One region of the Streptomyces sp. NPDC044003 genome, then DNA from elsewhere that is predicted to be linked to it. Evidence: riboswitches for the same ligand, from Rfam matches in the RefSeq annotation. Region 1 holds a riboswitch; the other holds the start of a gene.
What was found. A riboswitch is a leader RNA that binds a small molecule or an ion and turns the genes downstream of it on or off. The one in region 1 is predicted to bind cobalamin.
Positions count from the first base shown of each region.

Region 2: another riboswitch for cobalamin. It lies ahead of AC07AW_RS13685 (acyl-CoA thioesterase); the one in region 1 lies ahead of cobN (cobaltochelatase subunit CobN).

Region 1 is NZ_JBWKFA010000006.1:230,023-244,081, reverse strand. Features, by position in the region: gene AC07AW_RS24510 (alpha/beta fold hydrolase) at 1-611, opposite strand, end outside; gene AC07AW_RS24505 (MarR family winged helix-turn-helix transcriptional regulator) at 702-1,145, opposite strand; gene AC07AW_RS24500 (DoxX family protein) at 1,238-1,585, shown strand; gene abc-f (ribosomal protection-like ABC-F family protein) at 1,693-3,285, shown strand; gene cobN (cobaltochelatase subunit CobN) at 3,282-6,893, opposite strand; cobalamin riboswitch at 6,970-7,105, opposite strand; gene AC07AW_RS24485 (cobalamin biosynthesis protein CobG) at 7,219-8,448, shown strand; gene AC07AW_RS24480 (precorrin-8X methylmutase) at 8,463-9,098, shown strand; gene AC07AW_RS24475 (precorrin-2 C(20)-methyltransferase) at 9,095-10,588, shown strand; gene AC07AW_RS24470 (fibronectin type III domain-containing protein) at 10,719-12,413, shown strand; gene AC07AW_RS24465 (cobalt-precorrin-6A reductase) at 12,403-13,128, opposite strand; gene AC07AW_RS24460 (cobalt-precorrin-5B (C(1))-methyltransferase) at 13,141-14,059, shown strand, end outside.
Region 2 is NZ_JBWKFA010000003.1:350,611-364,669, forward strand. Features, by position in the region: gene aceB (malate synthase A) at 1-526, opposite strand, end outside; gene aceA (isocitrate lyase) at 645-1,940, opposite strand; gene AC07AW_RS13680 (short-chain fatty acyl-CoA regulator family protein) at 2,266-3,678, shown strand; gene AC07AW_RS13685 (acyl-CoA thioesterase) at 3,691-4,134, opposite strand; cobalamin riboswitch at 4,186-4,410, opposite strand; gene hemG (protoporphyrinogen oxidase) at 4,608-6,005, shown strand; gene AC07AW_RS13695 (pyridoxamine 5'-phosphate oxidase family protein) at 6,155-6,625, opposite strand; gene AC07AW_RS13700 (hypothetical protein) at 6,844-7,389, shown strand; gene AC07AW_RS13705 (vitamin K epoxide reductase family protein) at 7,370-8,011, shown strand; gene AC07AW_RS13710 (response regulator) at 8,302-9,036, shown strand; gene AC07AW_RS13715 (sensor histidine kinase) at 9,073-10,764, opposite strand; gene ctaD (aa3-type cytochrome oxidase subunit I) at 11,096-12,787, shown strand; gene AC07AW_RS13725 (hypothetical protein) at 12,784-13,206, shown strand; gene AC07AW_RS13730 (globin domain-containing protein) at 13,531-14,059, shown strand, end outside.

The sequences.
Region 1 (14,059 bases):
TGCCCGAGCAGCGGGTCGTCGCGCGAGCCGTCGTCCTCGGCCGGCAGACCGAACGCGGCCGGGTCGGGCGCGGGCTCCGCCGCCCAGTCGGCCGGGAACTCGCCCTGTCGCATCGTCAGCGCGAGGAACTTGGCCATCGCGGGACCCCAGCCCTCCCGCAGATAGGTCGCGTGGACGTCCGCGCAGACCCCGAGGGCCGCCTCCCGGTCCGGGACGACCTGGGCCGTCGGCGGCTCGTGCGCGACGAGGGTGTGCACCAGGTCGCCGCGCGCGGCCACCAGCGCGAGGGCGTTGACCGCGCCGCCGCTGCTCGCGAAGACGTCGACGGGCCCGGCGCCGAGCGCCTCGATCAGCCGGGCCAGGTCGTCGGCGTGCTCCTCGGGCAGCGCCTCCGCGGCGCCGTCGGTGCGCTCGCTGCGGGCCACCCCGCGCGGGTCGTACGTCACGACGGTCCGGTCGGCGAAGTGGGAGGCGAGCGTGGTGAAGCCGCTCGCGTCCATGGGGGAGCCGATCAGCAGCAGGGGACGCTCGTCGGTCCCGGTGCCGGGGCGCACGTCGTAGCGCAGGGTCGCGCCGGTGGTGTCCAGCGTCCGGGTGTCGGTCTCGGCCATGGTGATCTCCTCGGTGGTGGGCCTTTCAGGGGGTGGACCCCCGGCACCACCGGAACTCATCGGTCGCGGACCGGCCATCGGGCGGGCTTTCTACCCGGCGCCGCAGTCGTGCTCGGCGGGGTCGACGACGACCCGGTTCAACAGACCGCGCAGCAGGGTCTGTTCGGCCTCGGTGAGGTCGCCGAAGAGTTCGCGCTCGGCCGCGCTCACCGCCGCGTCGACCCGCTCCAGGGCCTCCAGACCGGCGGGGGTGATCTCCACGATGTGGCGGCGCCGGTCGGCCGGGTCGCGGCGGCGCTCGGCGAGGCCCGCCGTCTCCAGCTCGTTGAGGATCGCGACCAGTTGGCTCGGGTCGACCTCCATCGCGGCGGCCAGCTCGCGCTGGCTCGTGGCGCCGGTGGCGAGCCGCATGAGCGTCATCGCGTTGCGCGGGTGCAGCCCGGCGACGCCCAGGGCCGCGCGGATGCGCGCGGCGGTGATCTCCCCGCGGAAGGAGAGCAGGAAGCCGAGGCGGTCGGTCGGTTGAGCTGCCATGGCGTCCACCGTAACAACAACTCAATTGTGGAGCTCGAATAATCGTTGATACTGTTCAACGGTTGTCGTCTCCGGATCGTTGGAGCTCCACCATGTTCATCGCCTATGCCGTCATCGCCGTGCTGCTCACCCTCGCAGCCTCCGCCTCCGCCTTCCTGACCTTCACCCGCAATCCGCAGATCACGGGGAACATGACCAAGCTGGGCGTGCCGGACTCATGGCTGAACTGGCTGGGGGCGGCGAAGGCGGCGGGGGCCTTGGGCCTGCTCGCGGGTCTCGCCGTCGCGCCGCTCGGTGCCGCCGCGGCCGCAGGCCTGGCCCTCTACTTCCTCGGCGCCGTGATCACGCACCTGCGCGTGAAGGACTTCGAGGTCGCGCCGGCGGTGGTCCTCACGGGGCTTTCGGTGGCCGCACTGGTCCTGCGCATAGCCTCCGCCTGACTCCCGAGCGAGACGAGACGAACCGTCTTGCCAATCGACAGGCCGCGCCGTACGCTCGTCGAGTCGAGACGATCCGTCTCGTCTTCCTCGACGGCAGGAGGTCGCCCTTGTTCCGTGCGCAACTCACCGACGTCACCAAGCGCTACGACGACCGGTACGTGCAGAACCGGACCGTGCTCGACCGGGTCTCCCTCACCGTCCGCGCCGGCGAACGCCTCGGCGTCGTCGGCGACAACGGCTCCGGGAAGTCCACCCTCCTCCGGCTCCTCGCCGGCCTGGAGACCCCCGACAACGGCACCGTGACCGTCGACGCCCCCGGCGGCCTCGGCCACCTCGCCCAGACCCTCGACCTCCCCGCGGACGCGACCGTCGGCGACGCCGTCGACCACGCGCTCACGGAGCTCCGCGAGCTGGAGCGGGCCATCCGTACGGCCGAGGCGGAACTCACCGCCACCGGCGACCTCACCGAATACGCCGGGCTGCTCGCCGCCTACGAGGCCCGGGGCGGCGCCGGGGCCGACCGGCGCGTCGACACCACCCTGCGACGGCTCGGCGAGCCCGGCCCGCTCGACCGCGACCGGCCGCTCGGAACGCTCTCCGGCGGACAGCGCTCCCGGCTCGCCCTCGCCGCCGTCCTCGCCGCCGAGCCCGAACTCCTCCTGCTCGACGAGCCGACCAACGACCTCGACGACGAGGCCGTCACCTGGCTGGAGGAGCGGCTGCGCGCCCACCGGGGCACCGTCGTGGCCGTCTCCCACGACCGGGTCTTCCTCGACCGGGTCACCACCGCCGTCCTGGAGGTCGACGAGGACCGCCACACCGTGCGGCGGTACGGCGACGGCTACGCCGGCTACCTCACGGGCCGCGCCGCCGAACGGGCCCGCAGACAGCGGGAGCACGAGGAGTGGAAGGCCGAACTCGCCCGCTACCGGGCCCTCGCCGACACCCACATCGACCGCTTCTCCGCGATCCCCCGCAAGGCCCCCGCCGCGTTCAGCGGCGCGGGCGCCTTCCGGGCCCGGTCACGGGCGCACGGCGCGATGAGCCGCATCCGCTCCGCCCGCGAGAGACTCTCCCGGCTCACCACCCACCCCGTCCCCGCGCCGCCGGAACCGCTCCGGTTCCGCACGGACATCGCCGGGGAAGGCGCGGCCGTCGACCTCACCGGGATCCGCGTCGACGGCCGGCTCCACCTCGACGCGCTCCACCTCGACCCGGGCGAACGCCTCCTGCTCACCGGGCCCAACGGCGCGGGAAAAACCACCCTCCTCCGGGTCCTGGCGGGCGAACTCGCCCCGGACGCGGGCACGGTGACCGTGCCCGACCGGGTCGGGCTGCTCCGCCAGGACACGGCCCCACCCCTCGACCCCCGTACGGTGGGCGAGGCCTTCGGAGAGGGCCGCGAGGACGAACTGCTCGCCCTCGGGCTCTTCGCGGCCCGGGATCTGACGACCCCGGTCCGCCTGCTTTCTGCGGGCCAGCGCCGCAAGCTGGAACTGGCCCGTCTGGTGACCTCCCCCGCCGATCTGCTCCTCCTCGACGAGCCGACCAACCACCTGGCCCCGGGCCTGGTGGAGGAGATCGAGGCCGCGCTGGCCCCCTACGCGGGCACGCTGGTGATCGTCAGCCACGACCGGCGGCTGAGGGAGGGACACCGGGGCCGCGTCCTGGAACTGGCCCCGGCCCTGGCGAGGGTCTAGTCCTCGCCCGCAGTGTCCTCGATGTCGCCCTCCGTCTCCAGGAACACCTGGCGCAGGGCGGCCAGGGTCTCCGGGTCCGGCTTCTCCCACATGCCGCGCGACTCGGCTTCGAGGAGCCGCTCGGCGATGCCGTGCAGGGCCCAGGGGTTGGCCTCCTTGAGGAAGGCCTGGTTCGTCTCGTCGAGGACGTACTCCTGCGTGAGCTTGTCGTACATCCAGTCGGCGACGACACCCGTCGTCGCGTCGTACCCGAAGAGGTAGTCGACGGTCGCCGCCAGCTCGAACGCGCCCTTGTAGCCGTGGCGGCGCATCGCCTCGATCCAGCGCGGGTTGACCACCCGGGCCCGGAAGACCCGGGAGGTCTCCTCGACGAGCGTGCGGGTGCGGACGGTCTCCGGGCGGGTCGAGTCGCCGATGTACGCCTCGGGGGCCGTGCCCGTGAGCGCGCGGACGGTCGCGACCATGCCGCCGTGGTACTGGAAGTAGTCGTCGGAGTCGGCGATGTCGTGCTCGCGGGTGTCCGTGTTCTTCGCGGCGACCGCGATCCGCTTGTACGCGGTCTCCATCTCCTCCCGGGCCGGGCGGCCTTCGAGCCCACGCCCGTACGCGTACCCGCCCCACACCGTGTACACCTCGGCGAGGTCGGCGTCCGTGCGCCAGTCGCGCGAGTCGATCAGCTGGAGGATGCCCGCGCCGTACGTGCCGGGACGCGAGCCGAAGATACGGGTGGTGGCGCGCCGCTCGTCGCCGTGCTCGGCGAGGTCGGCCTGCGCGTGCGCCCGGACGTAGTTGTCCTCGGCGGACTCGCCCTCCAGGCCCGCGACGAGCCGTACGGCGTCGTCGAGGAGGCCGATGACGTGCGGGAACGCGTCGCGGAAGAAGCCCGAGATGCGCAGCGTCACATCGACGCGAGGGCGGCCGAGCTCGGCGAGCGGGATCGGCTCCAGGCCGTTCACGCGGCGCGAGGCCTCGTCCCACAGCGGGCGCACGCCGAGCAGGGCGAGCGCCTCGGCGACGTCGTCGCCGGCGGTGCGCATCGCGCTCGTCCCCCACAGGGAGAGACCCACGGAGGTCGGCCACGCGCCGTTGTCGTCGCGGTAGCGGGTGAGCAGGGAGTCGGCGAGCGCCTGGCCGGTCTCCCAGGCGAGCCGGGACGGCACGGCCTTCGGGTCGACGGAGTAGAAGTTGCGGCCGGTCGGCAGGACGTTGACGAGGCCGCGCAGCGGGGAGCCGGAAGGACCGGCCGGCACGAAGCCGCCGTTCAGGGCGTGCACGGCGTGGGCGAGCTCGTCGGTGGTGGCGGCGAGACGCGGCACGACCTGCTCGCAGGCGAAGCGGAGGACGGCGTGGACCTCGGCGCCGTGGGCGGCGGCGACCGTCGGGATCGCCTCCACGTCCCAGCCGGCGGCCTCCATCGCCTCGACCAGCGCGCGGGCCTTCGCCTCCGCCTCGTCGGCGGTGGTGCGGGTCGCGGCCGACTCGTCCAGGCCCAGCGCCTCGCGCAGGCCCGGCAGTGCCTGCGTACCGCCCCAGATCTGGCGGGCGCGCAGGATGGAGAGGACCAGGTTGACCCGGGCCTCGCCCTCCGGGGCGCCGCCCAGGACGTGCAGGCCGTCGCGGATCTGGGCGTCCTTGACCTCGCACAGCCAGCCGTCGACGTGCAGCAGGAAGTCGTCGAAGCCGTCGTCCTCCGGGCGCTCCTCCAGACCGAGGTCGTGGTCGAGCTTGGCGGCCTGGATCAGCGTCCAGATCTGGGCGCGGATGGCCGGGAGCTTCGCCGGGTCCATCGAGCTGATCTGCGCGTACTCGTCGAGCAGCTGCTCCAGGCGCGCGATGTCGCCGTACGAGTCGGCGCGGGCCATCGGCGGCACCAGGTGGTCGACGAGGGTCGCGTGGACGCGCCGCTTGGCCTGGGTGCCCTCGCCCGGGTCGTTGACGAGGAACGGGTAGATCAGCGGGATGTCGCCGAGGGCCGCGTCGGGGCCGCAGGCGGCGGACAGGCCGGCGTTCTTGCCGGGCAGCCACTCCAGGTTGCCGTGCTTGCCCAGGTGGACCATGGCGTCGGCGCCGAAGCCGCCGTCCTCGGCGCGGGCGGCGATCCAGCGGTAGGCGGCCAGGTAGTGGTGGGACGGCGGGAGATCGGGGTCGTGGTAGATCGCGATCGGGTTCTCGCCGAAGCCGCGCGGCGGCTGGATGAGGACCAGGAGGTTCCCGCGGCGCAGGGCGGCGAGGACGATGTCGCCCTCCGGGTTGCGGGAGCGGTCGAGGAACATCTCGCCGGGCGCCGGGCCCCAGTGCTCCTCGACCTGCTCGCGGAGCTCGGCGGGCAGGGTCGCGTACCAGCGCTTGTAGTCGGCGGCCGGGATGCGGACCGGGTTCTTCGCGAGCTGCTCCTCGGTCAGCCAGTCCTGGTCGTGGCCGCCGGCCTCGATGAGGGCGTAGATCAGCTCGTCGCCGTCGCCGGAGACGATGCCGGGGAGGTCCTCGGCGGGCCCGAAGTCGTACCCCTCCTCGATCAGCCGGCGCAGGAGGGAGACGGCGGAGGCGGGGGTGTCCAGACCGACGGCGTTGCCGATGCGGGAGTGCTTGGTGGGGTACGCGGAGAGGACGAGCGCCAGCTTCTTCTCGGCGTTCGGGATGTGGCGGAGCCGGGCGTGCCGGACGGCGATCCCGGCGACGCGGGCCGCGCGCTCGGCGTCGGCGACGTACGCGGGCAGGCCGTCGGCGTCGATCTCCTTGAAGGAGAAGGGGACGGTGATGAGCCGGCCGTCGAACTCGGGCACGGCGACCTGGCTGGCGGCGTCCAGCGGGGAGAGGCCCTCGCCGTTCTCCTCCCACGCGGACCGCGAGCCCGTCAGGCACAGGGCCTGGAGGATCGGCACGTCGAGCGCGGCGAGCGCACCCGCGTCCCAGGCCTCCTCGTCGCCGCCGGCCTGCGCCTCGGCGGGCTTCGTACCGCCGGCGGCGAGGACGGTCGTGACGATCGCGTCGGCTCCCCGCAGCACGGAGATCAGCTCCGCCTCGGGGGCGCGCAGGGACGCCACGTACAGCGGGAGGGCCCGCGCGCCGGCGTCCTCGATCGCGCCGCACAGGGCGTCGACGAAGGCGGTGTTCCCGCTCATGTGGTGGGCGCGGTAGTAGAGCACGGCGACGGTCGGGCCGGTGTCGTTCTTCGCGACCCGGTCGAGCGGGCCCCAGGTGGGGGCGGCGGCCGGGGCCTCGAAGCCGTGGCCGGTGAGCAGGACGGTGTCGGAGAGGAAGCGGGCCAGCTGCTCCAGGTTGGCCGGGCCGCCGTGCGCCAGATAGGCGTGCGCCTCGGTGGCGACGCCAATGGGGACGGTGGAGGCCTCCATCAGCTGGGCGTCGGGGGCCTGTTCGCCGCTGAGCACGACGACCGGCTTTCCGGCGGCGCGGATCGCGTCGAGGCCCTCCTGCCAGGAGCGGACGCCGCCGAGGAGCCGGACGACGACCAGGTCGGCGCCGTCGAGCAGGCCGGGGAGGTCGGCGAGGGGGAGGCGGGAGGGGTTGGCGAAGCGGTACTCCACCGGCCCGCCGGCCGCGCGGGCGCTGAGCAGGTCGGTGTCGGAGTGCGACAGCAGCAGGAGCATGGCGAGCTCAGGCCTTCCTCGGGGTTGTCCGCGCCCCGGGTGGTCGTATGGGTTGGGGCCTCCCCTGCTCGAGCGAAGCCTAGAGCTTGGGGAAGGGAGTTCCTGACTCACCCGTCCCCTCACGGGTACGGGCTCACAGTGGCGGGACCGCGCCGGATTCTCACCGGGCTTCCTCCCCGGGGTCCTGGGACCCCATGCCGGTCTGCATCCTAGATCGTGCCGCCGACGGGCCCCAGTGAGCGAGGGGGTCGACCGGATCACACCGGCCGGAAGGAGCCGGGAGTCGCCCGGATCACAGTCGGTGGTCAGCCGGTTCCCCGTGGGTATGCTCGCCGCCATGCCGCCCACCCCGCCCCCGACGCCCGAACCGGGCGAAGCTCGCATACGGGACCGTGGCGACGCCTGCCCCGGGGCGCTGCGCCTGCACCCCGCCGACGACGGTCGCCTGGCCCGACTGCGCCTGCCCGCCGGGCGTTTGACGGCCCATCAGGCCAAGGTCCTGGCCCGGGCCGCCGAGACCCTCGGTGACGGGCGGATCAGCATCACCTCGCGCGGCAACGCGGAGCTGCGCGGCCTCGGCGAGGGCTGCGGGGCGGAACTGGCCGACCTCCTGGCCGGGGCGGGCCTGCTGCCCTCGCCCACCCACGAGCGCGTCCGCAACATCGTGGCCTCGCCCGGCGCCGGACTCGACGGACTCGGGTATACGGACGTGCAGTTGTGGGCGCGCGCACTGGACACCGCCCTGTGCGCCGAGCCCCGGGCCGCGTCCCTTTCGGGACGGTTCCTGTTCGTCCTGGACGACGGGCGCGGGGACGTCGCCGGACTCGGCGGCGATGTGAGCTTGATCGCAGGGCCGGAGGGATCGGTCCTGCTGCGGCTCGGCCCGGAGGTCTTCCGCCTCGCCGCCGCCGACGCCGTCCGGGCCGCCCTCACCGCCGCCCTCGCGTTCCTGGAAGCCGCCGAGGCCGCCGGGAACGGGGCCTGGCGGCCCCGCGAGCTGCCCGAGGAGCACGTGCCCGACTGGGCCGGGGCCCTCGCGCGGGCCGGGATCGCGGCGGAGCCCGTACCCGTACCGCCGCTTCCCGTGTCCCCGCCGCCCGCGCCCGGCCCGCTCGGCGCGCACGCCCTGCACGTCCTCGCCCCGCTCGGCCGCCTGACGGCCGCCCAGCTGCGGGCCCTGGCCGACGGGGCGGCCGAGCTGCGGCTCACGCCCTGGCGTGGCGTGGTCGCCGTCGGGGCCCGCGCCGGCCGGCTGCCCGACCTGGAGACGTACGGCCTGGTCACCCGGCCCGACCTGCCCTCGGTCGGGGTCAGCGCCTGCACCGGGCGGCCCGGCTGCGCCAAGTCCCTCGCCGACGTACGGACGGACGCCGGCCTCGTCCACCGCGGGGGCCTGCCCGTCCACTACTCCGGGTGCGAGCGCCGCTGCGGCCACCCGCACGGCACCTGGGTCGACGTCCTCGCCACCGGCGACGACACCTACCTGGTGGACGGCGTCCCCACCCCCCGTACCTCCCTGCCCGAAGCAGTGACCACGGCCCGCACGACGAGATGAGCGAGAGCACCAGGATGTTCGACTACGAGAAGGACGGGACGGAGATCTACCGCCGGTCCTTTGCCACCATCCGCGCCGAGGCGGACCTCGCGGGCCTGCCCGCCGACGTCGCCCAGGTGGCGGTCCGGATGATCCACGCCTGCGGCATGACCGACCTCGTGCAGGACATCGCGTACTCGCCGCAGGTCGTCGCGAACGCCCGCGCCGCCCTCCGGGCCGGCGCCCCCATCCTCTGCGACGCGCAGATGGTCGCCAGCGGCGTCACCCGCAAGCGACTGCCCGCCGACAACGAGGTGCTCTGCGCCCTCTCCGACCCGGCCGTCCCCGGCCTCGCCGCCGAGCTCGGCACCACCCGCTCGGCCGCCGCCCTCGAACTGTGGCGGGACCGCCTCGAAGGCTCCGTCGTCGCCATCGGCAACGCGCCGACCGCCCTCTTCCACCTCCTGGAGATGGTCGCGAAGGGCGCCGGGAAGCCCGCCGCCGTCCTCGGCATCCCGGTCGGCTTCATCGGCGCCGCCGAGTCCAAGGACGCGCTGGCCGAGAACACCCTCGGCCTCGACTACCTGGTCGTACGGGGCCGGCGCGGCGGCAGCGCGATGACGGCCGCCGCGATCAACGCCCTCGCCCACGAAGCGGAGATCCAGGCATGAGCACCGTGACCGGAAAGCTGTACGGGGTCGGCCTCGGCCCCGGCGACCCGAACCTGATGACGGTCGCCGCCGTGAAGGCCATCGCCTCCGCCGACGTGATCGCGTACCACTCGGCCCGCCACGGCCGCTCGATAGCCCGCTCCATCGCCGCCGAGCACATCCGCGAGGACCACATCGAGGAGCGGCTGATGTACCCGCTCACGGTGGAGACCACGGACCACCCGGGCGGCTACCGGGGCGCCCTGAACGACTTCTACGAGGAGGCCTCGGCCCGCCTCGCCGCCCACCTCGACGCCGGCCGCACCGTCGCCGTCCTCGCCGAGGGCGACCCGCTGTTCTACGGCTCGTACCAGCACATGCACAAGCGGCTCGCCGACCGCTACGACACGACCGTCATCCCCGGCGTGACCTCGGTCAGCGCCGCCGCCGCCCGGCTCGGCGAGCCGCTGTGCGAGGCGGAGGAGGTCCTCACGATCATCCCCGGCACCCTGCCGGAGGACGAGCTGACGGCCCGCCTCGCGGGCACCGACTCGGCGGTCGTGATGAAGCTCGGCCGCACCTTCCCGACGGTGAAGCGGGCGCTGGAGCGGGCGGGCCGCCTGGACGACGCGCGGTACGTGGAGCGCGCGTTCATGACGGGCGAGCGCACGGAGCAGCTCACGGACGTGGACCCCGACTCCGTCCCGTACTTCTCGGTGGCGGTCCTCCCCTCCCGTATCGACCAGGAGCCTGCCGTACGGGAGACGGGCGAGGTCACCGTCGTCGGCACCGGCCCGGCCGGGGCACCCTGGCTCACCCCCGAGTCGCGCGGCGCGCTCGTCAACGCCGACGTCCTCGTCGGCTACACCACCTACCTCGACCGGGTGCCGGTCCTCCGCCCCGGCCAGATCCGGCACGGCTCCGACAACAAGGTCGAGTCCGAGCGCGCCGAGTTCGCCCTCGACCTGGCCCGGCGCGGCCGGAAGGTCGCGGTCGTCTCCGGCGGCGACCCGGGCGTCTTCGCCATGGCGACGGCGGTCCTGGAGGTGGCCTGCGAACCGGAGTACGCGGACGTGCCCGTACGGGTCCTCCCGGGGGTGACGGCGGCGAACGCGGCCGCCGCCGCGGCGGGCGCCCCGCTGGGCCACGACTACGCCACCCTCTCCCTCTCCGACCGCCTCAAGCCCTGGGACGTCATCGAGGCCCGCCTCCGCGCGGCCGCCTCCGCGGACCTGGTCATCGCCCTCTACAACCCGGGCTCCAAGTCCCGCACCCACCAGGTGGCCGCCGCCCGCGACCTCCTCCTCGAACTCCGCGCCCCGGAAACCCCGGTGGTCGTCGCCCGCGACGTGGGCGGCCCGGAGCAGTCGGTCCGGATCCTCACCCTGAAGACCCTGGACCCCTCGGAGGTCGACATGCGCACCCTCCTCCTGATCGGCTCCTCGCAGACGCGGGTGGCCGAACGGGGCGACGGCCGCACGATCACGTGGACGCCGCGGCGGTACGGCTGAGCGATCCCGCCGAACAGGCGGTCCCACGAGGCGGGGCGAGGGGGCAACCCTCCCCCCGCCTCGCGAGTCATACGGGAGTTCCCGTGTTCCACACGCACCGCACCGGTCCGGAAAGGGCCCTCCCCCTGTGATGACTCGTACCCGGCTGAGCGCCCTGGCCGTCACGGCCGCGCTCGCCGCCTCCGGCGGTCTCCTGACCGCCACCCCGGCCGCCGCGGCCGTCAGTTGCGCGGCTCCGGTGTGGAAGGCGGAGTACTTCGCCAACCCCACCTTCACCGGCACGCCCAGGCTGACCACCTGCGACAGCGCGATCGCCGAGAACTACGGCTACGGCGACCCGGCCGGCGTCACCCTCCCCCAGGACAACTTCTCCGTCCGCTGGTCGGTGACCCGCGACTTCGGCTCCGGCGGCCCGTTCACCTTCACCGCCGCGGCCCAGGACGGCATCCGCGTCAACCTCGACGGCGTCCGCAGGATCGACCTGTGGAGGAACGTCTCCACCACCCAGACGAAGACGGTCAACCTCTCCATTCCGTCCGGCCGCCACACCATCACCGTGTACTACGCGGCCTGGACCGGCGCCGCGAACGTCAAGTTCGCCTACACGCCGGTCACTTCGGCCACCGTCGACAAGGTCCGCCCGCTCGCGCCGACCGGCGCGACCGTCGCGTACGACAGGACCCTGAACAAGGCCACCCTGAAGTGGGCGGCCAACAAGGAGATGGACCTCGCCGGCTACCGCGTCTACCGGCGGCTCAGCACCTCCACCACCTGGACGAAGGTCAGCAGTGCCACGGCCCTGGTCACGGGCACCGGCTACGTCACCTACCCGCCCGCGACCGGCCAGACGTACCTGTACGAGCTCCGCGCCGTCGACAAGGCCGGCAACGAGTCCCCGGGCGGCGCCGACCTGACCGTCGTGTCCGTGGACAGGACCCCGACCGCCGCCCCGACGGGCGTGGCCGCGTCCGACGGCTACACCGGCGTCGTCCTGGCGTGGCAGCCGGTCAGCGGCGCGGCGACGTACACCGTCCACCGGCAGCGCACCGGCACCACCGACCCCGTCGCCCAGGTCGCGACCGGCGTCACGGCCACCACCTGGAAGGACACCACCGCCACCGAGCGGACCGGCTACACCTACTGGATCTCGGCCGTCGACGCCGCCGGCAACACCTCGGCCCGCACCGCCGTCACCGCCACGCGCGGCGACTACGCGCCCGGGGCTCCGAAGGACCTGACGGCCGTGGACACCGGCAGCCACATCCGGAGCTTCGCCCTGAGCTGGACCGCCCCGGCGGACACCGACGTGGCCTCCTACCGCGTCTACCGCGGCGGCTCCCTCCTCGGCACCACGTCCACCCCCTCGTACACCGACCAGAACGGCCTCTGGCACGGCACGACGTACCGGTACACGGTCACGGCGGTGGACCGGGCCGGCCACGAGTCCCCGGCCTCCGCCGAGGCCGTGGTCACGACCGAGGGCGACCTGATCGCCCCGGCGCCCGTCACCGGCGTCAAGGCGACGCCGCGCGAGGACGGCGTGCTGATCGAGTGGGACGCGAGCACGGAGCCCGACCTCAAGCGGTACGAGGTCTACCGGGCCGAGAAGTACGACGACGGCGACGGCGGCACCATCTGGCTCGCCCACCGCGTCCAGTACCTCTCCGCGACCGCCACCTCGTACCTGCACCCGAGCGACGCGGACGGCGAGACCGTGATGTACACCGTGATCGCCGTGGACCAGTGGGAGAACATGCTCATGGCCGACGACCCGAGCCTGAACTGGGCCGAGGTCACCGAACTCGGCACGCCCATCAGCAGCTAGCCACCCAGGCGGCGGCCTCCTCCGGGGTCGCCGCCTCCTGGATCCCGGAGGGGACCGGGGGGCGGCGGACGACCACGACCGGGAGGCCCGCCTCGCGGGCCGCGGTCAGTTTCGGGGACGTCGCCGCGCCGCCGCTGTCCTTCGTCACCACGACGTCGATCCGGTGCCGGGCGAGGAGCTCCCGCTCGCCGTCCAGGGTGAACGGCCCCCGGTCGAGGAGGATCTCGGTGCGGGCCGGCATCGGGGCGTCCGGGGCGTCCACCGAGCGGACCAGGAACCACTGCGGGCAGCCGGCGAAGGCCGCGAGGCCCATGCGGCCCGTCGTCAGGAAGACCCGGTCGCCGAGGCCGTCCAGGGCCCGCGCCGCCTCCTCCAGGGACGTCACCGAGCGCCAGTCGTCGCCCTCCACCGGGCCCCAGCCGGGGCGGCGCAGGGCCAGCAGGGGAACATGGGCGGTGGCGGCCGCCCGGGCCGCGTTGAAGCTGATCCGCTCGGCGAAGGGATGGGTGGCGTCGATGACCGCGTCCACGGCGTGCTCCCGCAGCCACGCGGCGAGCCCCTCCGGCCCGCCGAAGCCGCCGATCCGGACCTCCCCGGCCGGCAGCCGCGGGCTCGCCACCCGCCCCGCGAGGGAGCTGGTGACCCGGACCCGGCCGTGCAGCAGCCCGGCGAGGGCGCGGGCCTCGGTGGTCCCGCCGAGAATGAGTACGTGCACAGGAGCCTCTTCGTGAGTACAGGCGGCGGGCGTGAGGCCCAACTCAAGCACACCGGCCTCCGCCCGGGCTGGACGACCGGTGCGTGCGCGACGGCGGCCACCACCGCCGCGTACACCGCCCTGCTCACCGGCGACTTCCCCGACCCGGTGACGATCACCCTGCCGAAGGGCCAGACGCCGTCCTTCGCGCTGACCGCCGAGTCCCTGACGGGCGGCTCCGCCATGGCCGCCGTCGTCAAGGACGCGGGCGACGACCCCGACGTCACGCACGGGGCCGTGATCCGCTCGACGGTACGGCTCCTGCCGGCCGGCTCCGGCGTCGTCTTCCGCGCGGGCGAGGGCGTCGGGACCGTCACCCTGCCCGGCCTCCCCCTGGAGGTCGGCGAACCCGCCATCAACCCCGTCCCCCGGCAGCTCATGCGCGAGCACGTCGCGGAGGTCGCCGCCCGGCACGGAGGCGGCGGCGACGTCGAGATCACCGTCTCCGTCGACAACGGCGCCGAGATCGCCCGCTCCACCTGGAACCCCCGCATCGGCATCCTCGGCGGCCTGTCGATCCTCGGCACGACCGGCGTCGTCGTCCCGTACTCCTGCTCCGCCTGGATCGACTCCATCCGCCGGGGCGTCGACGTGGCCCGCGCGGGCGGCCTCACCCACGTCGCCGGCTGCACGGGCTCCACGTCCGAGCGCACGGTCACCGGCATCTACGACCTGCCGGAGATCGCCCTCCTCGACATGGGCGACTTCGCAGGCGCCGTCCTCAAGTACATCCGCCGCCACCCCGTCGACCGGCTCACGATCTGCGGCGGCTTCGCCAAGCTCTCCAAACTGGCCGCCGGCCACCTGGACCTCCACTCGGCCCGCTCCCAGGTCGACAAGGCCTTCCTCGCGGACCTGGCCCGCACGGGCGGCGCGCCGGACGCGCTGGCGT
Region 2 (14,059 bases), on a different contig from region 1:
GTTCCTCGTCGAGGTGCCAGCCGCGCGGCCGGACGACGATGGTGGCGAGGTCTTCGCCGAGGCGGTACTCCTTGCCCTCCGGCGTGGTGAAGTCGAGGCGCCGCTCGATCGCGTCGAGCAGGGTGAGCTGGCCGCCGATGACGTTGTCCCAGGTGGGGGCGGTGGCGTCCTCGAAGTCGGCCATCCAGACGCGCGCCCCGGAGTTGAGCGCGTGGACGGCCATCCGCCGCTCGGGCGGGCCGGTGATCTCGACCCTGCGGTCGGTCAGGCCGGGCGCGGGCGGGGCGACCCGCCAGGAGGAGTCGGCGCGCACGGCCGAGGTGGCGAGGGGGAAGTCGAGCGGGGAGCCGGTCGCGAGCCGGATGGCGCGGCGGCGCCGCTCCTTCAGGAGCCACTGCCTGCGTGCGCCGAACGCGGCGACGAGCCGGCCGACGAACTCCAGGGCGGGGGCGGTGAGGATCTCCTCGTGACGCTCGCCCGGCGCGGCGAGGACGCGAAGCCGGTGGGGCGGGGCACTGATGGTCATCGGATGCTCCTGGGCTGGGAGGGAAGGGGGCGGGCGGACGTGGACCGCCGGCCCCCGGTTCGGCAGGGCGGCGTACCGGGCGGGGCTCGGTGCACACCGCCGCCCGGGGCAGGACGTCCTAGTGGAACTGCTCCTCTTCGGTGGAGCCGCTCAGCGCCGTGGTGGAGGAGGTCGGGTTGACGGCGGTGGAGACCAGGTCGAAGTAGCCGGTGCCGACCTCGCGCTGGTGCCTGACGGCGGTGAAGCCGTGCTGCTGGGCGGCGAACTCGCGCTCCTGGAGGTCGACATAGGCGGTCATGCCGTGCTCGGCGTAGCCGCGGGCCAGGTCGAACATGCCGTGGTTGAGGGAGTGGAAGCCGGCCAGGGTGATGAACTGGAACGCGTAGCCCATGGCGCCCAACTCCCGCTGGAACTTGGCGATCTGGTCGTCGTCCAGCGCCGCCTTCCAGTTGAAGGACGGCGAGCAGTTGTACGCCAGCATCCGGTCCGGGTACCGGGCGTGGATCGCCTCGGCGAACTCGCGGGCCTGGGCGAGGTCCGGGGTGCCGGTCTCGACCCAGATGAGGTCGGCGTACGGGGCGTAGGCGAGGCCGCGGGCGATGACCGGGGCCATGCCGTTCCGGACCCGGTAGAAGCCCTCCGCCGTACGCTCGCCGGTGACGAACTCGGCGTCGCGCTCGTCGACGTCGCTGGTGAGGAGGTTGGCGGCGAGAGCGTCGGTGCGGGCGACGATCAGGGTCGGCACGTCGGCGATGTCGGCCGCGAGCCGGGCCGCGTTGAGGGTGCGGATGTGCTGGGAGGTGGGGACGAGGACCTTGCCGCCGAGGTGGCCGCACTTCTTCTCGGAGGCCAGCTGGTCCTCGTAGTGGATGCCCGCCGCGCCGGCCGCGATCATCGCCTTGGTCAGCTCGAACGCGTTCAGCGGACCGCCGAAGCCGGCCTCGGCGTCGGCGACGATCGGGGCGAGCCAGTCCGTCGTGTCCGTGCCGCCCTCGGCGGTGGCGATCTGGTCGGCGCGCAGCAGCGCGTTGTTGATCCGACGGACCACCTGCGGCACGGAGTTGACCGGGTAGAGGCTCTGGTCGGGGTAGGTGTGGCCGGCCTGGTTGGCGTCGGCGGCGACCTGCCAGCCCGACAGGTAGATCGCCTGGAGGCCTGCCCTGACCTGCTGGACGGCCTGCCCGCCGGTCAGTGCGCCGAGCGCGTGGACGTAGTCCAGCTCGTGCAGCTGCCGCCACAGCCGCTCGGCACCGCGCCGGGCCAGGGTGTGCTCCTCGCGGACGCTGCCCGCGAGCCGGATCACGTCCTCGGCGGAGTAGGTGCGCTCGATGCCCTTCCAGCGGGGCTCCGTGGCCCAGCGTCGCGCCAGCTCGTCGGCGGTCTGTGCCGCTGCGGATGTCCCTGCCTGCGCCATGGTGGTCTCTCCTGTACGGTGTCGGACTCTGCGAAGTTGCGAAGAGGGTGTGGGCGGCCCGCCGGGCACCGGCCGAGAGCAACCGGGTTCCTACGACGTCAGGGCATGAGCCGCGCCCCGATTCCCCTCACCTGCCTGCCTGATCGACGGGCCGTGGTGCGACTCTGGCACTGGCACCCAGTGCCATCAAGCGTGCCCGAATGCCAAGTTCTGCGAAGTTTTTCCCGCGACTTTGCGAAGTCTGCGAATCCCCTCGTGCCTTAAGGTGTGGCCCTATCGGTCTGATCGGTCTGATCGGTCTGATCGACCTGGGAGGAGAGCACGCGTGAGCAAGGTCTACGCCGGGGCGAGACTGCGGCGGCTGCGCGAGGACCGCACGATGGGCCAGGCCGAACTGGCCCAGGCCCTCAGGCTCTCGCCCAGTTATCTCAACCAGCTGGAGAACGACAGGCGACCGCTGACCGTCTCCGTCCTGCTGCGCGTCACCGAGGCGTTCGGCGTCGACCCGGAGTTCTTCTCCGAACGGGACACCGTCCGGCTCCTGGCCGACCTGCGCGAGGCGCTGGCCGACGACCTCGACCGGGACGCGCTCTCCGCCTCCGACCTCAAGGACCTCGTCTCGCGCCTTCCCCAGGTGGCCACGCTCCTGCTGGACCTCAGCCGGGGACACCGCACCCTCACCGAACGCCTCGCCGAACTCACCGCAGGACGCGCCGAGTCCACTCCGACCGTCGGCCGCACGCCTCACGAGGAGATCCGCGAGTTCTTCTACCGGCGCCGCAACTACCTGCACGACGCCGACTGCGCTGCCGAAGAGCTGGCGTACGAGATCGGCATCCGCCGGGGCGAGGTACGGCAGGCCCTCGCCACGCGCCTCGACGAACGCCACGGGATCCGCATCGCCACCGATGCCGACACGCAGCTCCACCGCTACGACCCCGCCACCCGGATCCTGCACCTCTCACCCCGGCTGCGCCCCGGCCGGCAGGCGTTCCGCATGGCCACGCAGCTCGCCCTGCTCGAACACGCCGACCTGCTGAGCGCGTACGCCTCCGAGGACTACGAGGAGGGCTCGACCACCTGGTCCCTGGCCCGCATCGGCGTCGCCCACCACTTCGCCGCCGCGCTGGTCCTCCCGTACCGGACCTTCCACGCCGCAGCCGAGGAGACCCGCTACGACATCGAGCGCCTCACCGACCGCTTCGGCCTCGGCTACGAGACCGTCTGCCACCGCCTCAGCACCCTGCAACGCCCCCGGCTGCGCGGCGTCCCGTTCTCCTTCGTCCGCGTGGACCGGGCCGGTAACATGTCCAAGCGCCAGTCCGCGACCGGCTTCCACTTCTCCCGTGCCGGGGGGACCTGCCCGCTGTGGAACGTGTACGAGGCGTTCGCCGCGCCCGGCCGCATCCACGTCCAGGTGGCCGCGATGCCCGACGGACAGCGCTACCTCTGGACCGCCCGCACCGTCACCCGCCACCGCGGCGGCTGGGGCGAACCCGGCAAGACCTTCGCCATCGGCCTCGGCTGCGAGATCCGCCACGCCTCGCGGCTCGTCTACTCCGACGGCCTGGACCTCGGCAACAAGGCCGCCGCCACCCCGATCGGCATGGGCTGCCGCGTCTGCGAACGCCTCGACTGCCCCCAGCGGGCACTGCCGCCCGTGGGCCGCACGCTCGCCGTGGACGAGAACGCCGGCTCCTTCGTGCCGTACGCCGTGGAGGACACCCGATCGGGGTGACGGAGCGGGGTGTCAGGACAGGCCGGGGAGCACGACGTCGAGCGTGGGTACGGGACGCGGCGTTCCTTCGGCGTCGATCGCGACGAAGGTGAGGAGCCCGGTGGCGACCTCGGTGGCGGGGCCGGAGCTGTTCCACCGCTCGGCGGTGACACGGACGCCGACGGTCATGGACGTCCGGCCCGCACGCTCCAGTCCGGCTTCCACACTGAGCAGATCCCCGGCCCGTACCGGGGCCAGGAAGGTCATCCGGTCGACGGACACGGTGACGGCGGGTCCGTCGGCATGCCGCCCGGCGGCGGCCGCGGCGGCATCGTCGATGAGCTTCATCATCACGCCGCCGTGGATGGTGCCGTACAGGTTCGTGTCGTGGTCGCTCATGATGTGGGCGAGGACCACCCGGGAGTCGTCCGGCGTCTTCGTCGTACGGGCAGGGCTGGTGACGGTGCGATCGGCCACGTCAACTCTCCTTCGCGAGTCGCGGCAGGGCTTCTCCGCACGCGCGGGGTGCCGGCGTGCGGGCAACGGGCAGGTCTTCGGACTCGCGGGCACGCCCACCGGGTTCGACCGGCGGACACCTACTGACCGTCGCTTCCCAGGCCCTTCCCGAACCCAGTGCGTATGACGGCGGTCGTTCCCGCTCACCGCTGCGGGGCAGTCCCGGATTCCCACCGGGTTCCCTCTTACGACGCTCCCGCCTGGAGGACGGGGCGAACCAGCTGCCCCGCCAGCCTACGGCAGCGAGGTCACACCCCTGTCGAGGACCGATGACCCGGTGTGCGCGGTACCGCGTGGCCCGCGCCGATGGGGCCGTTCGGCCCCTACTGCCAGGGGGCGCCGTTCGCGTTCACTGCTGAGGGACCTCCGGCCCACCGACGCTCCGGTGCACGGGTCGGAGGTCCACCGGCAGTTCTCGCGCGAAAGGCACGCACATGGGTCGTCAGACCACACCGGATCCGGGACACGTCGTCGTCGTGGGAGGAGGTGTCTCCGGTCTCGCCGCCGCCCACCGGCTCGTCGAAACCGGGACCCGTGTGACCCTCCTCGAAGCGTCCGGACGGCTCGGCGGGAAACTGCGAACGGGGGAGATCGCGGGCGTGCCCGTGGACCTCGGTGCGGAGGCCCTGTTCGCGCTGCGGCCCGAGGCGGTCGACCTGGCGCGCGCCGTCGGACTCGGGGAATGCCTGGAGCCGGCCGTGACGACCTCGGCCGCCGTGTGGAGCCGTGACACCCTCCACGTCATGCCCCAGGGCCACGTCATGGGCGTACCGGGCGACTGGGCGGCTCTGGGGGGCCTGATCTCCCCGGAGGGGATCGCGCGCATGAAGGAGGACCGCACCCTGCCGCCTACCCCCGTCGGAGGGGACATCGCGATCGGCGCGTACGTGGCCGAGCGATACGGCAGAGAGGTCGTCGACCGGCTCCTGGAGCCCCTGCTCGACGGCGTGTACGCGGGCGACGCCTACCGGATCTCCCTGCGTGCGGCGGTACCGGCCCTCTTCGAGGCGGCCCAGAAGCACGGCTCACTGCTCGACGCCGTCGCCTCCCTCCGACAGAACCCCTCGGGCGCCGCGCCCGCGGGGCCGGTCTTCATGGGCATCACGGGTGGCATCGGCCGGCTGCCCGGCGCGGTCGCCGAAGCCGTACGCGCCCGAGGCGGGGAGATCCTGCTCGACAGCCCGGCCCGCGCCCTGAGCCGCACCGAAGACGGATGGCTGATCTCCACCCCCGACCGCCGGTTCCTCGCCGACGGCGTCGTGATCGCCGCGCCCGCGTGGTCCGCCGCACAGCTCCTGGAACCCGAGAGCCCCGCCGCCGCGACGGAGCTGTCCGGCATCGAGTACGCCTCACCCGCCCTCGTGACCATGGCGTTCCGCCGCGCGGACCTGCCCGTCCTGCCGGGAGGCAGCGGCTTTCTCGTCCCGCCGGTCGAGGGGCGCACCATCAAGGCCGCCACCTTGCTCACGCACAAGTGGCGCTGGCTGCGGGAGACGGCACCGGGCCTCTTCGTCCTCCGCACCTCCATCGGCCGGTACGGCGACGAGCAGGCTCTCTACCTGGACGACACCGAACTCGTCGAAGCCGCCCGGTACGACCTGGGTGCCGTCCTGGGGCTCACCGCGGCGCCCGCGGCGGTCAAGGTCAGCCGTTGGCACGACGGGCTGCCGCAGTACGCGGTCGGCCACACCGCGCGGATCGAGCGAGCCAGGGACGCGGTCGCGAAGCTGCCGGGGATACGGCTGTGCGGAGCGGCGTACGACGGGGTGGGCATCGCCCACTGCGTGGCCAGCGGCCGGAGCGCGGCCGACGAGGTGCTGGGAGCCGCGTGACGGCGGGGGAGCCCTGAGCCGTCGGGGCGGCCCGCAGGACCGAGTGCCACTCGTCTTCTCTCCCGCACCCGGCCCGCGCGATGCGGGCGCCCCCACAGCAGAACGCTCCGGGACCGGACAGGTCCCGGAGCGTTGCGCTGTCGGGCAGGTCACTCGACGCGGACGAGGCGGATGCCCGTGACCAGGTCCGGGCGGATGCGGACGACCTGGTCCATGTGCTGGTCGGTCCAGGGACGGAGCGCCGCCTTGTAACGCGCGGTCTCCTGAGGGTCGGTGACCAGGCGGCAGTATCCGGTCACCACGACGCTCCACCCGAGACGGCCGTCGATGTCGATGTCGTCGGCCTCGTACGCGACCACCACGCCCAGGGCGCCCGCCTCCTGGGCTCCGCTCGTGAGGGCGGAGTCCTCGTGGGTGCCGATGACGATGTCGCCCCCGTCCACGATGTGGTGGACGGGGCGGATCGCGGGCAGCGCGTGCCGCGTGAAGACGATCCGGCCGACGGGAGTCCCGGAGAGGAGCCGCAGGGCCTCGCCGGGGTCCAGTTCGACGCTGCGCCGCGGCTCCGCGCCGGCTCTGTCCCCTGGGTCCTTCACGTGATGGGCTGCCTTGTCGTGCACGGTGCCTTCCCGGGGGTTCGCTGGTGTCGCGCGGCCGGCGCGGGGCGGGACCGGCGGCCCCGATGCCCCTCAGTACAGGGCACACGACCGAGGCCTGGAAGGGCCGTTCGGCCCCTGTCGGCCCGGTGACCGGGCCCGGTTCACTGAGCTCGGGCCGGAGCGGCCCGGTGAAGGAACGACCGACGAACGCCCGGAGGGCGAGGAGGCGAGGGCAATCGATGATCGCGGCGGTGGGACATGCCGACCTGCCCCCGGACACGCTGAGAACCGTGGAACGCGAGCTGCGCCTGCGCATGGAGCGGCTCGGGGATCCGGCGTCCGGTCTCGTCCGGGTGGGTTCCGGTCTCTCGGCGGCATTCGGGCGAGCGGTGCGGGCAACGGGCCGGCGGCTCGTCGTACTCCTGCCCGCGCAGGGCGCGGTGCCCGCGGCGCTGCCCCCGCTCGACCTGGAGCCGGCCCGGGAGGTGATGGCGCTGGCCGAGCAGGTCCGACTGCTGGCCTACGACCCGGGCGACCGCGACGCCTGCGTGCGCGCCGACGAAGCGCTGATCGACCAGTGCGGGCGACTCCTGGCCGTCTGGGACGGCTCGCCGTCCAACGGGCGTGACGCCACCGCGCACATGGTCGCGTACGCACGGGCGCGCGGAGTGACGGTGGAGGTCGTGTGGCCGGTGGGAGCGACCCGCGGGGGCATACACCCGGCAGCCCCGGCCCCAGACCTGCCCACCGCGAGGGAAGTCCGAGATGACCAGCGTTCTGCGTGACCACGCCACCGCCTCTCGTACGGAGGCGGCCATCGGCCGTACCACCGGATCCACCCGCACGTTCGCGTGGCTCCTGGTGATCACCGGGGGGCTCGGTCTCCTCGCCTCGTTCGTGATCACGCTCGACAAGTTCCTCCTGCTCCAGGACCCGGGCTTCATGCCGTCCTGCAATCTCAGCCCGGTGCTCTCCTGCACCGACGTGATGCGCAGCGAGCAGGCGTCGGTGTTCGGCTTCCCGAACCCGATGCTGGGCCTTGTCGCGTACGCCGTCGTCGTCGCGATCGGTGCCGGCGCGCTCGCCGGGGCCCGCTACCGCCGCTGGTTCTGGCTCGGGCTCCACCTCGGGACTCTGCTCGGCGTGGGCTGCTGCATGTGGCTGATGAGCCAGGCGCTCTACGAGATCGGCGCCCTGTGCCTCTGGTGCAGCCTGGCCTGGGCGGCGACGATCGTCATGTTCTGGTACACGACGGTGCACAACCTCAGGCACGGGATCGTGCGCGCACCCAGGTCGGTGGTCGCCGTGGTGGCGGAGTTCCACTGGGTCGTGCCGGCCGTCTGGTGCGCGAGCGTGCTGCTGCTGATCGCGACCCGTTTCTGGGACTACTGGCGGGGCTTGTGGTGAGCCGGTGGGGTGAGACCGTGCCGGACCACCTGCCGCGGCCCGGGTGTACCGGCCACGGCCCTGGGGGACGGCCGGGCCGCACCGGGGCCGGCACCCCGGGTCGCGGAGGCGAGTCGACCACGGGGAGCGGACCGCCGGACAGGGCCGAACGGCCCTACCGGACCAGGGCCCTTCGGCCCCGAAGGGCCGGTGCCATACTGACGCTCGTTTCGCGGGCGGCCGTGCTTCGGCACGGCCGCGGAACCGCCGCTGTCGTGGCGGACGTACCGCCCTTCGTCCAGGAGTTCTCGGTGAAGCCCCGTCCTCTTCCTCCGCCCGCCCCGACCGCCGGCGTCCCCACCGCCGCACCGGTGCGGGTCTTCCTGCTCGACGACCACGAGGTCGTCCGCAGGGGTGTGCGCGATCTGCTCGAAGCCGAACCCGACATCGAAGTCGTCGGCGAGGCGGCCACCGCCCGCGAGGCGCTCGCCCGGATCCCCGCCGCGCGACCGGACGTCGCCGTCCTCGACGTACGCCTGGGCAGCGCGACCGGCGGTGACCACGAGGGCGTCGAGGTGTGCCGAGAACTCCGGGCGGAGCTGCCGGACCTGGCCTGTCTCATGCTGACCTCCTTCGACGACGACGAGGCCCTGTTCGACGCCATCATGGCCGGCGCGGCCGGCTACGTGCTGAAGCAGATCGGCGGCTCCGACCTGGTCGCCGCCGTCCGCACGGTGGCCACCGGCAGGTCGCTGCTCGACCCTCGGATGACGAGCCGCGTGATGGCGCGGATCCGGGGCCCGGAGCCCGCGCCCGAGACGGCCGCGCCCGGAGCGCTGGACCGCCTCTCGCCCCGCGAACTGGAGATCCTCGACCTCATCGGCCTGGGCCTCACGAACCGGCAGATCGGCGAGCGGCTGTTCCTCGCGGAGAAGACCGTGAAGAACCGGGTGTCGTCGATTCTCGGCAAGCTGGGAGTGGGGCGGCGGATCCAGGCGGCGATGATCGCCGAGCGGCTCCGCGAGCCGCAGGGGAACCCTCAGTGACGCGCGGGACGCTCTCCCCAGGAGGGCGGCGCGGGCTCAGTCGGCGGACAGCGGCGCGGTCCAGGTGACCCGCGTGCCACCGTCCCGGGGTTCCTCCAGGTGCAGGGTTCCCCGGGACTGCGTCGCGCGCGAGCGCATGTTGACCAGCCCGCCCGTCGGGGTGGCCGCCCCGAGACCGGCACCGTCGTCGGTGACCGTGAGCACGAGACGATCGGCCGAGTCCGTGACCGAGAGCACCACCTCGGCCCGTCCTGCCCGGGCGTGCCGGGCGGTGTTGCTCAGCGCCTCCGCCGTCACCGCCAGAACGTGCTCGGCCAGGGCCTCGGGGACACCGGTGTCGACCGGCCCCAGGATCCGGAGTGCCGGAGCGAACCCCAGGTGCTGTGCGGCCAGTTGGACCGTCTCGGCCATGCGCCGACGCAGCGCGGGTCCGCCGCGGTCGTCGTCGGTCGTGCGCAGCTGGAGAATCGTCGACCGGATGATCTGGATCGTGGTGTCGAGATCGTCCACGGCGCGGGTGATCCGCTCCGCAGCTCCCGGATGGTCGACGACGCGGGTCGCGCTCTGCAGCGTCATGCCCGTGGCGAACAGCCGCTGGATGGCGACGTCGTGCAGGTCGCGGGCGATGCGGTCGCGGTCGTGGAGCACGGCCAGCTCCTCGGACTCGGCCCGTCGCCGGGCGAGTTCGAGGGCGATCGCCGCCTGATCGGCGAAACCGCTGATCAGCAGGGTCTCGGTGGCGTCGAAGCCCGGTCGCCCGGCTCTCCGGCTCAGCCGCAGGGCACCGCACACGGCGTCGTCGACAGGGAGGGGAACGGCCACGACGGGACCGTGCTCGTCTCCGGCCGTCCCGCCGAGCGGCAGCGCCCGGGGGTCGGTGCGCACGTCCGTCGTGACGACCGGCCCGCGGATGCTCGCGGCGAGGCCCGCCAGCGAACCGGACGCCGGGAGAACGGCTCCGTGGACGATCTCGGCGGTGTCACCGTGCGCCACACGCACGGTCAGATCGCCGGTCGACGGGGAGCCGGCCGACGGGGAGCCGGCCGACAGGGGACCGGCCGAAAGGGGACCCGTCGACGCCGGCCTGGCCGGCCCGGAGGGGAGCAGCACGGCGGCGAGATCGGCGTCGGCCACCTCCATGGCCCGTCGGGCGATCAGGCGCAGCACCTTGTCGGTGTCCGTGCCCGCGAGCAGGGTTCGGGTGATCTCGCCCAGGGCCTCGAGGCGGTGTTCCCGGCGACGACTGTCGTGGTAGAGGCGGGCATTGTCGATCGCGACACCTGCCGCCATCGACAGCGTCGTGAGGACCGCTTCGTCGTCGGCGTCGAAGGCGCCGCCGCCCCGCTTCTCGGTGAGATAGATGTTGCCGAAGACCTCGTCCCGCACCCGGATGGGCGCTCCCAGGAAGGTGCGCATCGGCGGGTGATGGGCAGGGAAGCCGAAGCTGCTCGGATGCCGGGTGAGGTCGGTGAGCCGCAGCGGGGTGGGGTTGCTGATGAGTTCGCCGAGGATGCCGTGGCCGCAGGGCGCCGGACCGATCCTTGCGGCGAGGTCGTCGGCCATGCCCACCGGCAGGAACTGGGACAGCTTCTGACGGTCGTCGATCACGCCGAGGGCCCCGTACTCGGCGTCGGTGAGGCTGACGGCGGCCTCCACGATGCTCCGCAGCACCTGCGGGAGTTCGAGATCGCGGCCGAGATCCATGACCGCGGTGAGCAGGCCGTGCATCCGGTCCGGGACGTCGAGGCGAGGCCAGGGCGGGGGCTCGTGCGGCGGAGTGTCAGGCATGTGTGCTGTCGGCTCTCGTTGACTCTCGGAGGGTTGTACGCGTTGCAGCGTACGTCGCGTGCGAGCGGTGAAGAGAGGGCCGTTCGGCCCTGCCCCGCAGTACGCGGAAGGACTGTTCGACCCTATCCGGGCCCCGGTGCCCGCCGACGATCATGTGGCGGCGGCCGGGAAGCGCCCGAGGAATCCCCCGTACGAGGACGCTTCCCGGCCCGTTGGCACTACACGCGGAAGTGGAGGTCGTCGTCCGGTGGACGAGGCACGCAGTACTCAGATGAAGGCCAGGGAGACAGGTCTTCCCGAATCGCCCGCAGAGGGCCCCTCTCGGTCGGCCCGGCCCTCGTGGGTGGGGTGGCTGACGACCACCGACCACAAGCAGATCGGCACGCTCTACCTCTGCTCCGCCCTCTTCTTCTTCGTCATCGGTGGTGTCATGGCCCTGATGATGCGGGCGGAGCTGGCGCGGCCCGGGACGCAGATCATGTCGAACGAGCAGTTCAACCAGGCGTTCACCATGCACGGCTCGATCATGCTGCTGCTCTTCGCGATGCCGCTGTTCACCGGCTTCGCGAACTGGATCATGCCGCTGCAGATCGGTGCGCCGGACGTGGCCTTCCCCCGGCTCAACATGCTGGCGTACTGGCTGTACCTGTTCGGTTCGCTGATCGCCGCCGGCGGTTTCCTCACCCCCGGTGGGGCCGCGGACTTCGGATGGTTCCTCTACGCGCCGCTCTCCGACGCGATCCACTCGCCCGGCCTCGGCGCCGACCTGTGGATCATGGGCGTCGCGCTCTCGGGCTTCGGATCGATCGCGGGCGCGGTCAACTTCATCACCACGATCATCTGCATGCGAGCCCCGGGCATGACGATGTTCCGGATGTCGATCTTCACCTGGAACGTACTCCTCACGTCCCTGCTCGTGCTGATGGTCTTCCCGGTCCTCGCGGCGGCGCTCTTCGCTCTCGAATGCGACCGGAAGTTCGGCTCCCACGTCTTCGACCCGGGCAACGGCGGCGCGTTGCTGTGGCAGCACCTCTTCTGGTTCTTCGGCCACCCCGAGGTCTACATCCTGGCCCTGCCGTTCTTCGGCATCATCTCCGAGGTCGTCCCGGTCTTCAGCCGCAAGCCGATGTTCGGATACATAGGCCTGGTGGCCGCGACCATCGCGATCGCCGGCCTGTCGGTGACCGTGTGGGCGCACCACATGTACGTCACCGGTGGCGTGCTCCTGCCGTTCTTCTCCTTCATGACGTTCCTCATCGCCGTACCGACCGGCGTGAAGTTCTTCAACTGGATCGGAACGATGTGGAAGGGCTCGCTGTCCTTCGAGACCCCGATGCTCTGGGCCACCGGCTTCCTGATGACCTTCACCTTCGGTGGTCTGACCGGCGTCATCCTGGCCTCGCCCCCGATGGACTTCCACGTCTCCGACTCGTACTTCGTCGTCGCGCACTTCCACTACACGCTGTTCGGCACCGTCGTCTACGCGATGTTCGCCGGTTTCCACTTCTGGTGGCCCAAGTTCACCGGCAAAATGCTCGACGAACGGCTCGGCAAGATCACGTTCTGGACCCTCACGGCCGGCTTCCACGCCACCTTCCTCGTCCAGCACTGGCTCGGTGCCGAGGGAATGCCCCGCCGCTACGCCGACTACCTGGAGGCCGACGGCTTCACCGCCCTCAACACCGTCTCCACCATCGGCTCGTTCCTCCTCGGCCTGTCCTTCCTGCCGTTCTTCTACAACGTCTGGAAGACCGGCCGTTACGGGAAGAAGGTCGAGGCCGACGACCCGTGGGGCTACGGCCGTTCGCTCGAGTGGGCGACGTCCTGCCCGCCGCCCCGGCACAACTTCCTCACCCTGCCGAAGATCCGCTCCGAATCCCCCGCGTTCGACCTGCACCACCCCGAGATCGTCGCCCTCGACCGGCTGGAGAACCGGTCCGACGCGACGGCGGACGTCCGGTGAGCGCAGCCGTCCTGGCGCTGGGTGTCGGTGCCGTGACCGCCTCCGGGTGCGTCTGGTACGTCCCCGCGCTCGTCGACCTGCGCGCCGGCGCGGACCGACCCGTCTCCCGCCGCCTGGCCGCGACGGCCTGTGTCACCGGCTGGACGACGGCCGGTGTGACCGCCCTGCTGCTCCTCGTCGGAGTCCCCGCTCCGTTCCTCCTCGCGGTGGCGGCAGCGGGTGTCGCCGCGAGCGCCACGGCGCGCGCGAGCGCGGTGGTTCGGCGCCACCGCGAGGAACGGGAGGACGCCGCCTGCTGGTCGGCCCTGGACTCCGCCCCGCCCCGCAAGACGCCCCGCCCGGCCCGGTACGCCGTCGCCCTCGGCCTCGGCGCGGGCCTGGCCGTCGCCGTGGTGGCCGCACTGCTCCTGCCGGCCTGAGGCCCGAGCCACGGAGGGAGTGGTGCGGTGACCCCGGCACCGCACCACCACCCTCGCCGGCCGGTCCGCCCCCTCGTGCGCACGGCGGGCGAAAGGGCCGAACGGCCCTGTCCGTTGGGGCCGGACGGCGGCATGTCAGCGGTGCAAGACTGACGTCGCTTCCCGCCATAGGCACGGTGCTGCCGCTACCACCGGGGCGGCGTCGGCGGACATCCCCGCTCGCGGTGCGTCATCGCCCCGCGTGCGCGCCGGCCCCGGCCGCCGGCCTGCTCCGACACGACCGGGTACGGGGCGCGGGACATCGCACGGAGAGAGAGCACGTACTTGAGCACCATCACTGGCCACGCGTACGACGAGTACCACGCGCTCCTGGCGCGCCAGGACGCGATGCGGCTGCGCCGGCGGCTGCTCTCCTCGCGCGGGGCCGCCGGGCCGGAGGGAGGTGTGCGCGCGTTCGACGGGATCGACGACCAGGAGACGATCCATCGCCATCTGTCGTCGGTGACCCCCTTCAGTGACCTCATCGCGCACCTCTATCAGGCGATGTTCGAGCAGCATCCGTATCTGCGGGGGCTGTTCCCCGACTCGATGGACTTCCAGCAGGCTCATCTGGAACGGGCCTTCTGGTACCTGATCGAACACCTCGACCGGCCGGACGAGGTGGCCGACTTCTGTGCCCGCCTCGGCCGCGACCACCGCAAGCTGGGGGTGCGGCCCGTGCACTACGAGGTGTTCGAGTCCGCGCTCACCGCCGCCCTGCGCCGCAGCGCGGGCGACCGATGGGTCGAGGAGCTGGAGCAGGCCTGGGTGCGGATGGTGAGGTTCGCCGTGGCCGCCATGGTCGGTGGCGCGC